Regions from separate parts of the Pseudoalteromonas sp. T1lg21 genome, predicted to be linked through region 2. Evidence: predicted binding sites of a transcription regulator. Region 2 holds the regulator's gene; each other region holds the start of a gene.

What was found. The regulator sigma-54, encoded in region 2, starts transcription at its own class of promoters, with help from an activator protein. The targets are predictions, from matches to a motif close to GTTGGCACGNNNNTNGNNT.
Region 1: a site for sigma-54 is predicted at 1,209-1,227, ahead of C2M25_RS20220 (YggN family protein). Genes of this name have one in related genera too.
Region 3: a site for sigma-54 is predicted at 1,960-1,978, ahead of C2M25_RS14555 (FlgO family outer membrane protein). Genes of this name have one in related genera too.

The regions. Positions count from the first base shown of each region.
Region 1 is NZ_PQBX01000066.1:21,157-24,438, reverse strand. It holds gene C2M25_RS20235 (LysR family transcriptional regulator) at 1-80, shown strand, start outside; gene C2M25_RS20230 (glutathione peroxidase) at 148-630, shown strand; gene C2M25_RS20225 (PA3496 family putative envelope integrity protein) at 683-871, opposite strand; gene C2M25_RS20220 (YggN family protein) at 1,263-2,063, shown strand; gene C2M25_RS20215 (aminotransferase-like domain-containing protein) at 2,129-3,282, opposite strand, start outside.
Region 2 is NZ_PQBX01000001.1:84,799-88,080, forward strand. It holds gene ptsN (PTS IIA-like nitrogen regulatory protein PtsN) at 1-405, opposite strand, end outside; gene hpf (ribosome hibernation promoting factor) at 409-696, opposite strand; gene C2M25_RS00425 (RNA polymerase factor sigma-54) at 724-2,220, opposite strand; gene lptB (LPS export ABC transporter ATP-binding protein) at 2,336-3,061, opposite strand; gene lptA (lipopolysaccharide transport periplasmic protein LptA) at 3,058-3,282, opposite strand, start outside.
Region 3 is NZ_PQBX01000060.1:143,090-146,371, reverse strand. It holds gene C2M25_RS14565 (FlgO family outer membrane protein) at 1-641, opposite strand, end outside; gene C2M25_RS14560 (FlgO family outer membrane protein) at 645-1,319, opposite strand; gene C2M25_RS14555 (FlgO family outer membrane protein) at 1,334-1,927, opposite strand; gene C2M25_RS14550 (SPOR domain-containing protein) at 2,169-2,777, opposite strand; gene C2M25_RS14545 (SPOR domain-containing protein) at 2,851-3,237, opposite strand.

The DNA of each region.
Region 1 (3,282 bases), on a different contig from region 2:
TAGTCTACCCAAGAAAAGATCTATTACCGTTTCGTGTACGTTTACTAATAGAACACTTAACCAATGCATTTGCTGATTAAAATTTACCCTTTTAGAAAAATGCCAAGCACGTTAGAATCACTGCAACAATAATAAAAAGTTATCACTATGAGCGAATTTCACCAACTCTCTGCTACCAGCCTACAAGGCCAAACCGTTGACTTTTCTGATTTTGAAAACAAGGTCGTACTTGTTGTGAACACTGCAAGTAAATGTGGCTTCACTCCACAATATGAAGGCTTACAAGCACTGCATGAAAAATATCATGAGCAAGGCTTAGTAATAATTGGCTTTCCTTGTAACCAATTTGGTAAACAAGAGCCTGGGGATGCGAAGGAAATTAAAGAAGGCTGCCTTATTAACTATGGCGTTAGCTTTTTAATGATGAGCAAAGTCGATGTGAATGGCGAACATGCTCACCCTGTCTTTAGATACCTAAAATCAGAGTTGCCGGGCTTTATTACCCGTAAAATAAAATGGAACTTCACCAAGTTTTTAATTGGTAAAGACGGCAAAGCCATTAAGCGATATGCGCCACTAACAAAACCTGAGCAGCTCGAGTCAGACATTGTTACTGCACTTAGCAAGTAACAATGTCTTAAAGCAATAAAGAGGCAAATTGCCTCTTTATCTAAATTTATGCTTAGTCGTTCAAGTACTCGTCAAAGTCGTCATCGCCTAAGTTTCTACGCAAGCGTTTTTGTTCAAGATAGTCTTCCAACTTCTTCTTAACGCGTTGCTTTTTCTTGTCGTGTTGATTACGCCCGACCATTTCGTACTCGTCTTCAACAAAATCGTCATCTAGCGCGTCATAACTAAATGTCTTACCCACAACCCACTCCATAAAGTGTTTGAGACCAATTCAGGAGATTAAAATTTGCTCGATGAATTGGCAAAGATTAAAAAGCTCAGTAGTAATTTAGTATCTAAAAAACCACCAAAATAAAGCCATACACCCATGCTAAATAGGCCATATGTCAATATTGTGAATAAATAGCGCTAAATTCGATTTCTGAAAAGTGAGAGTTTTTTATCGTTTCGATAAAACACATTTATGCACGTGTATTTTTTAGTAAATTTGACTAAAAAGTGGTTAAAACTTTATTTTCATCACTTTAGTAAAAACAGCCAAAATAACACAACAATTTGAAATATATGAAATTATTAACTTTGGCATCTTAATTGATTATGTATTTGTGTTATTTCAAACAGGAAAGAAAAAAATGAAAAAGTTATTGTTAGTAAGTTCTTTATTTATCGCTACCAGCGCAATGGCTCATAACGATAATGATACAAATATTTCATTCAGCGGTGAGCAATGTGATGTTGAATTTAAAAATGATGTACGCATCACACCTAGCGAGTTAGAAGTATACACAGCCGATAATCGCACGATGAAAATCATCGATCAGCACACTTTGTATATCGATGGTCAAAGCGTATCGCTTGATGCTTCACAACAGCAAGCAATTGCAGATTACTCAGACAGCTTACGCAGCCAACTTCCTGAAGTAGCAAATATTGCGCTTGATGGCGTAAAAATCGCAGGCGTAGCAATTGAAGAGGTTTCAAAAGCCTTCAATATTGACGGCCTAAACGACATTTCAGAATTAATGGACGATATCAGCGTAGAAGTGCAAAACGCTTTCTATCAGCAAGGTGCGTTCACCATGGGTCAGCAAAATTTCGAAAAATTTGGCCAAAACTTTGAAGACCAATTTGATGAGCAAATCGAATCAGCAGTCGAGTCAGCCATGATGCAATCGATGGGCAGTATTTTAGTGGCGCTAGGTTCTGAGCTTTTAGGCTCAGGTGGCGACATGGATGAATTTGAACAACGTATGGAAAACATGGGCGCACAAATCGAAGCGCGTGTAGAAACACAGGCAGCTCAACTGGAAGAGCGCGCAGATGCATTATGCGGCAGCTTTGCAGATATCGCTCACAAAGAACAAGAGTTAGTGGCGCTAGTACCAGAGCTAAGAGAGTACCAACTATTTACTTTCAAACAGAACGCAGAGTAATTGACGAATTAACATCCCTGAACCAAAAACTTGGTCCTTTCGCGCAGAGCTTGCTCTGCGCTTTTTTATTTTTTGGCCAACACAGTCAGTTGCGATAACGTTTTAATCGCCTGCTCTAAGTTTTCAGACCAAGGCAAGCCATAACTTAAACGAAAACAGCTACGGTACTTTTTACCCGCTGAGAATATCAACCCTGGTGTAATGCTGATCCCCGCCTCTAGTGCCAAATGGAATAACTTTACCGCATCATATTGGCTACCAAGGTCAACCCAGATAACACAGCCCCCTTGCGGGTTACTAATACGCGCACAATTTGGCATATATTGCTGCAGGCACCAAATCATGCGCTCTTTGTTGGTGCTTAAGCGCTGTCTAAGCAAACGAATGTTACGGTCGTACTCTCCGCTGGCTATAAACTCATACAAGGTCCACTGGTTTATAAGTGGCGCAGAGCAACTAAGCGCGCGTTTATGTCGTCTTGCTTGTTCAGCAAACTTACCGGCAATGATCCAACCTATGCGGTAACTGGGGGCAGCTGTTTTTGAAAACGACGCGCAGGTGATCACTAAGCCCTTTTTTGAATAGGCCTGTGCAGGCGTCGCACGCTTGGCTGTAAAATGTAAGTCGCCATAAACATCATCCTCAATAAGCACCACGTCGCGCTGCTCTAAAAGTGCCACTAATTGCTCACGCTTGGCATCAGGCATAAAGCTGCCAACTGGGTTATTTAATGATGTAGAAAACACACAGGCTTTTATATCATGCTCATCGAGTGCTTGAGCCAAGTCATCTAGCCATATTCCTTCATCAGGACACAGCGGTATTTCCAGAGCCTTTAAACCTAAGCTTTCAATTAACTCGATAATGCCAAAATAACAAGGCGACTCGATTGCAATAACATCACCGGGTTTAGCCACACACTTAAGGGCAATTGCCAGTGCCTCTTGAGCACCATTGGTGATCACTAATTCGTCGCTATCAACCCCAATACCAAAGTCCAGATAGCGATGAATGAGTTGTTTTTTAAGTGGTGCAAAGCCATCCATCGGGCCGTAATTAATTGCCGATGCGCCTGCTAGTGTCATTACTCGGCGCATTGTTCGTGCCAGCGCTTTATCTGTTGGAGCTGCGGCTACAGGGTTGGCGATACCAAATGGCACCACATTAGCTTTATGGATAGCGCTGTAGACTTGCTCAATCAAGCCTTGCTTATTGACTG
Region 2 (3,282 bases):
ACTGCGTAACTGTTTACAAAATTCTTTATCTTTAAGTCTATCAGCAATTGTTGATAAGGTCTTTAGGTGAAGCTGACAGTCACCATCTGGTACGATGAGTGCCACAAATATATCAACCGGGCGGTTATCAATAGCATCAAAATTGATGGGTGATTCACTCACTATGATAAACGCATGGGGTTCATCGGCACCGCTCATTCGACCATGGGGAATAGCAATACCGCGACCGATGCCGGTGCTGCCTAGTTTTTCTCGGTTGAGCAAAGCATCTAGGATATCTTGTTGCGATAAATGAGGAAGCTGCTGGTGGGCCAGTTCGCTGATATATTCAAGAATTCTTTTTTTGCTATTAAAAAGGACCGCAGCTTTGCTGCAGTCCTGGTTAGTAAGTGAACTTAGTTTCATAATTTAATGTCGAGCTAATTTCTCTTTGTGTTTAATGACTTGGCGATCAAGCTTATCGATCAGTGAGTCAATGGCTGCGTACATATCTTGATGTTCTGTCGAAGCGAACAATTCGCCTCCGTTTACATGTAAAGTTGCTTCTGCTTTTTGGCTTAATTTTTCTACATCTAGAATGACATGAACATTATTTATATGGTCAAAATGCCTTTCTAGTTTCGCAAACTTGGTGTTTACATAGTCTCTTAATGAATCAGTGATTTCTACATGACGACCAGTTAAATTTAGTTGCATAAGCATTTTTCCTTCTATGTAAAACGTCTAAATCAAACTCTTGCGCTGATTAGACGGAGGTATTGCTAGAGACTCACGATATTTTGCAATTGTACGTCTAGCTACTTTAATTCCTTGCTCAGCCAATATATCTGCAATTTTACTATCACTCAATGGTTTAGCTGAGTTTTCTGCGGCCACTAACTTCTTGATTAAAGCGCGTATTGCCGTAGAAGAACACTCACCACCATTTTCGGTGCTGACATGGCTTGAGAAGAAATATTTCAACTCAAAAATACCCCTCGGGGTATGCATATATTTTTGCGTTGTTACACGTGAAATTGTCGATTCATGCATTTCGACCATTTCAGCAACATCATTTAGCACCATCGGCTTCATCGCTTCAGGGCCGTGCTCAAAGAAAGCTTGTTGTTGTTGAACGATACAGTTGGTTACTTTTAATAACGTATCGTTACGGCTTTCTAAGCTCTTAATAAACCACTTTGCCTCTTGTAAGTGAGAGCGAATAAATTGGCTGTCGCTACTCGATTTTACTGAGCGAGACATAGCCGCATATTGGCTGTTTACTCTAATCTTTGGCATACAATCTGGGTTTAACTCAACCACCCAGCGACCTTTTACTTTTTTCACTGATACATCAGGTATAACGTACTCAGATTCTTCGCGTACTATGCTATCCGCAGGCTTAGGATTTAAGCTGTGAATAAGCGTCATCACTTCTTTAAGCTCATTTTCTTTAAGCTTAGTCTTTTTCATCAAAGTGCGATAGTCGCGACTCGCTAATAATTCGATATGCTCAGATAAAACCATTTTAGTTTCAGCTAAATATGGTGTGCTAGCGTCAAATTGACGAAGCTGAATACACAGGCATTCTTGTAAACTGCGCGCGCCAATACCAACAGGATCGAATAATTGTATTCTTTTTAAGACCGCTTCAACTTCATCAAGTTCGATTTCTTCTTCATCGTTATTTTGATTAAAGCTTTCGACAATATCTTCACAGCTGATCGTTAAAATACCTGAGTCGTCTATGGCTTCTACTATGGCTACGGCAATCGCTTCGTCAGTTGGGCTAAATGGCGTGAGCTGTAATTGCCACATTAGGTATTCTTGTAGGGTTTCAGTTGATGCGCCTTGGTAAATAGACTCATCTTCAGGCATAGGTCCTGATGATGTTGATGGGGCAGCACTCATGTACTCGTCCCACGTGACGTCCATTGCTAAGTCATCACTTACGGTGTCTTTATTGAGGGCGTCACTGCTTTCTTGCTCGTATTCGCTAGGTGCTTCTTCTGCAGACGCGCTTAGTTGCATATCGTCAGATTCAGCTTTTTGCTCATTCTTACCGATACTTTCTTCGTTGTAATCAGCCTCTTCCACTTCAAGTAGGGGATTACTATCAAGCGCTTCTTGAATTTCTTGCTGGAGATCCAATGTACTGAGCTGCAACAAACGAATCGCTTGTTGCAGTTGTGGAGTCATTGTAAGTTGCTGGCCCATGCGCAGCTGTAATGATTGCCTCATGTATCCCTAACAATCCTTTTTAAGTTATCGATGACTGTGCTGTGACAGTTAAAAAATTATCGATTTATTGTCATTGTTATAAGTCTAGCAGATGCTCTAGTCGGTGGCGTAATGGTTACAGCCTGAATTGCTCGCCTAGATATACATCACGTACAGTTTGGTCAGCTAATACGTGCTCAGGTGTGCCTGATGCAATTAGCTCCCCATGAGAAACAATGTAGGCTTTTTCACAAACATCAAGGGTTTCTCTAACATTATGGTCAGTAATGAGTACCCCAATACCGCGGTTTTTTAGGTGCTCAATAATTTTCTTTATATCTAACACTGAAATTGGATCAACACCAGCAAAAGGCTCATCTAAAAGGATAAATTTAGGATTTGCGGCTAATGCGCGAGCAATTTCAACGCGGCGACGTTCGCCACCTGACAGCGCCATACCTTGGCTGTCACGGATATGTTGAATGCTAAATTCGTCGAGTAAGCTGTTTAGCGTTTCTTCGCGGGTGGTTTTATTTAGATCTTTACGGGTTTCTAAAATTGCCATCAAGTTTTGATAAACCGTCAACTTTCTAAAAATTGACGACTCTTGCGGCAGATAACCAATACCTAAACGTGCGCGGCTATGCATTGGTAAAAGCGTAATGTCGTTATCATCAATGCTGATTTTACCTTTGTCGCTAGGTACTAAGCCTACAATCATATAGAAGGTTGTCGTTTTACCTGCGCCATTTGGACCAAGTAAACCAACAATGCTGCCAGCTTCAACTTCAAGGCCTACATTTTTAACCACTTGGCGGCCTTTGTAGCTCTTAGCTAAAAGCTCTGCTTTTAATGTGCTCATGGTTGGCCTTTGTTATCTTTTTTGTTTTCAACTGGAACGAGGATCGTGTGTACGCGATCTGTTGAGTTTTCGTCTTTTTCTGCGCTGATCAGCTGTTGAGCCATATCGTAGGTAATGCTTTTGGCCGTTACTTTTTGACCCGATTGAGTGACTTCAGCTTCGCCATTGAGTGTTAAGAAGCGTTTCGCAACATCGTAACGTACTTCTTGTGCACTGGCGCT
Region 3 (3,282 bases), on a different contig from region 2:
TGGATTGACTCATGTTTTAGCACAAAATATGGGATCACTTTTTGTGCGCTGGCAATAACCAGCTTTGAGTTTAAATTAATTACTCGGGCATTCACTTCAACTCCATTAGGGCGGTATATCAGCGTGCCTGTGAGTACATGGCTAGCAATGCGACGCTCAGCTAACTCTTCTACATCACGCGACATCACAAAATCACCATGTGAGGTTACAGTAATGACATCCATCGCTTTAAAATCCACAACGCCAAAGCCAAATTTTTGCAGCTGATACATCATTGATTCGGCAAGTTGGTTACCAAGCTGAGAGCTGGTTTTTAAGCTCGCATCTAAATCCACAAAAGTGGTAATGGCAATACCTAAATCGCTTTCTTGTTGCATGGTATCCACTAACTCAAGCGCCATTTGCTCGACATAATTAACAACGGTTTTATGATGTTGATAAGGCACAAACAGGCGATGGTTAGCGTTATCCTGCTGCATATCTTTTTGTTCAAGCACTTGCAGCATAGCAACGTAATCGACTTGAGTGCTTGCTGATGCCGGTGCATGTTGAGCTGTATTTTGCGGCTCTGCTGATTGCTCTGGCAGCAATTGGCAGCCAGAAAGCACGAGCGTTAACGATGCGAAGATAAAACCTTTCATAGCTTACTCACTTGCTTGTTTTAGTGTAATGCCATCACTTCGATTAGTACTATCCAGGGCATCAACCACTGACTGTGGGATAAAGCCTTGCGCCGACCCAACAACCGCTTTGCTTGCTAAGCCAACAATACGCGCATTCACGAGCACACCACTTTGATGATTAACCAAAGTACCTGCCAAAACATAATTGAAGTTTTGATCTTGGCTTAGCTCTAAATAATCACGACTGAAAACATAATCACCACTAGGCGTGACACGCATATAATCCGTGGTTTTAAAATCAATGACAGGCACACCAAACGCGTGAAGTTCATGAATAAAACTTTCGGCAATTTGATTACCTAGCAAATTTGTTGAGTTGTAATCTGCATCAAGGTACACAAAGCTTGAAACAGCAACTGGTGTGTTATCACTAACATATTGCAAGTTTTCAACTAAGTCTTGCATGATGCCACGCACATAGTGATTGATATTCTTACGTGTTGGGGCTGCTGTAAAAGTGCTGTTATTCATTACCGCCTGATTGGTTTGAAACACACTGTCATTACTATGCGGCGCGGCAACTTCTCTTTGCGCAGCTAATTGAGGATCATTTTCGTGTTGTGTTGCATCACCAGTTAACATTGACGAGCAACCAAAGCCAAACGGCAAACATATAGTTAAAATTAAACGTTTCATTAAATGAGTTCCTCTTAATATTCGCTTCGATACAACTGGCCATCACGTTGCTGAACTTTTTCAGCGCCCCACATTACATTGATAGGGATCTCAGTGCTTGCTGCTGACACAATTCGCAGATCTTTGGTATTCACTAATCGGGCATTTACTATGTAGGCATGTTGTTGCCGCGTCAGTGTGCCGGTAATAACAAAGTCAATATTCTGACGTTGACGTAAGGTATTTACATCACGACTAAGTACACTATCGGCCGATTGCTGCAAATTTAAAGTATTTTCTAATCGATACTCAATGGTATGAAAACCAAGCTGAGTAAATTGCGTTAATAAACTTTCTTGAATTTGCTGACTCAAGCCACTGCCCTGATCTTCTGCTAAATCAGTACCTAAGCCATCAGCCATATAAAAACTGGTCACAGCAATACGTGCATTGCCTTTGTAAGGGCCTTGAATACGGCTAAGCTGACTACTTAAATCAGCAACGTATTGATGCACCGTATAAGGTGCCATCGGCGATTTTGGGGTTTCTCTAGGGGGCGTTTTTTGTGGCTCTTCAGTTAAGCTACAACCCACCAACACTAAAAAAACTGAATAAAATAACAGGCGCATAATTGCCATCCTCACTAAACTTAGTAAGTACAAAGCAATAATTATGCCTAAGTATTATTGTTGATGTGATTATTATGAAAAGCCGAAGCGTGATAATAAGAACATGTCACTTCTAAAATACCAATAAGCTAGCGTTGCATTCAGACAATGATTTAATTGTGTAGGCTGATGTAGCTAATTTTTTTGAGGGATCGAATGGTTTATCAGAAGGGTCAATTCCCTTCTGTTGTTAAATAAGCGGTTATAGCATCTCTCCAATAAATGGTGCCGTCACACAGGTTTGCCCCATTCTTTTCGCTATCTCACAAAATGCTGTAGCCTGAGTATAATTTTCAAATGGACCAGCCCTTAATCCATACAAGGTTACGCCTTTTTGCTCTCGTGTTTTAAAACGAAAATCAAGGTCATTTAAAGCAGCAGGATAATCACGTTTGAGCTTTAAGACCTGATAACTAACTTTTTTCGGCGTTAAATATAAACCTAATTGCACGCCCGCTTCAGCGGCTTTATTTGCTGCAATAATCGCCTCAAGTGAATCTGTTGATGATGTTTGCTGCGCTTGCGTTTGTTCGCTTTGATGAATAATCACATCATTTTGTGGCTCAAATTGTGATGGCTTTGCGGTTAAATCACTATTAGCTGACAGCACTTCGATTAACAACGCAAGGTCTTTTTCCATGGCTGAAAGGCGCTCAATGCTCGGCTGTTGCTTTTGCCACTCGGCAGCAAATTGCTGAACTTGCGGCTCAGTGTAAGCTGGCTGAGCTTGCTCTTGGCTCATCATACATGCTGTCAAAGCAGTTAAGCTGATGGTTATCAATAGATATTTAGAAAAAATAGAAAAATGCATGGTGACGTCAATTCTAAAAAACAGACTTAAATCATAGCAATAAAAATGCCACCTTTATCGCGAATATTTGACGCTAAAAATAAATTCGGTTGTCAGTGTAGTTGCTAACCCAGCAATCAATACCTTGTCGCTTAATCGCTTCACAGTCAGCTTTGGCATTCTTCAAATATTTATAGCCACCAAATTTAAGTCGATAGTAGGTATGCTCATTTACATCAGCGACTTCAACATTGAGTATCGGTTTTCCCTGAAAAATACTGGGTGCTCGTTTAGCCATTTTTTTTAATGTTGAAGCAAGGCCTTGCTCCGAATTAACCGACGCTAACTGAAGAGCAAATGCATAATCGGGTTTCACAACGTCTGTAGAGTCGTTTGACAATGCTTGCGACGTGTCTGCTTGATCAAGCATTGTACTGACAGGTTCATTTTGGGTTTGTGCCAATAAGAATGAGTTTTGCATTACCTTATTATTACTTAGGTACTGAAAAATATTGAAAACAGAAAG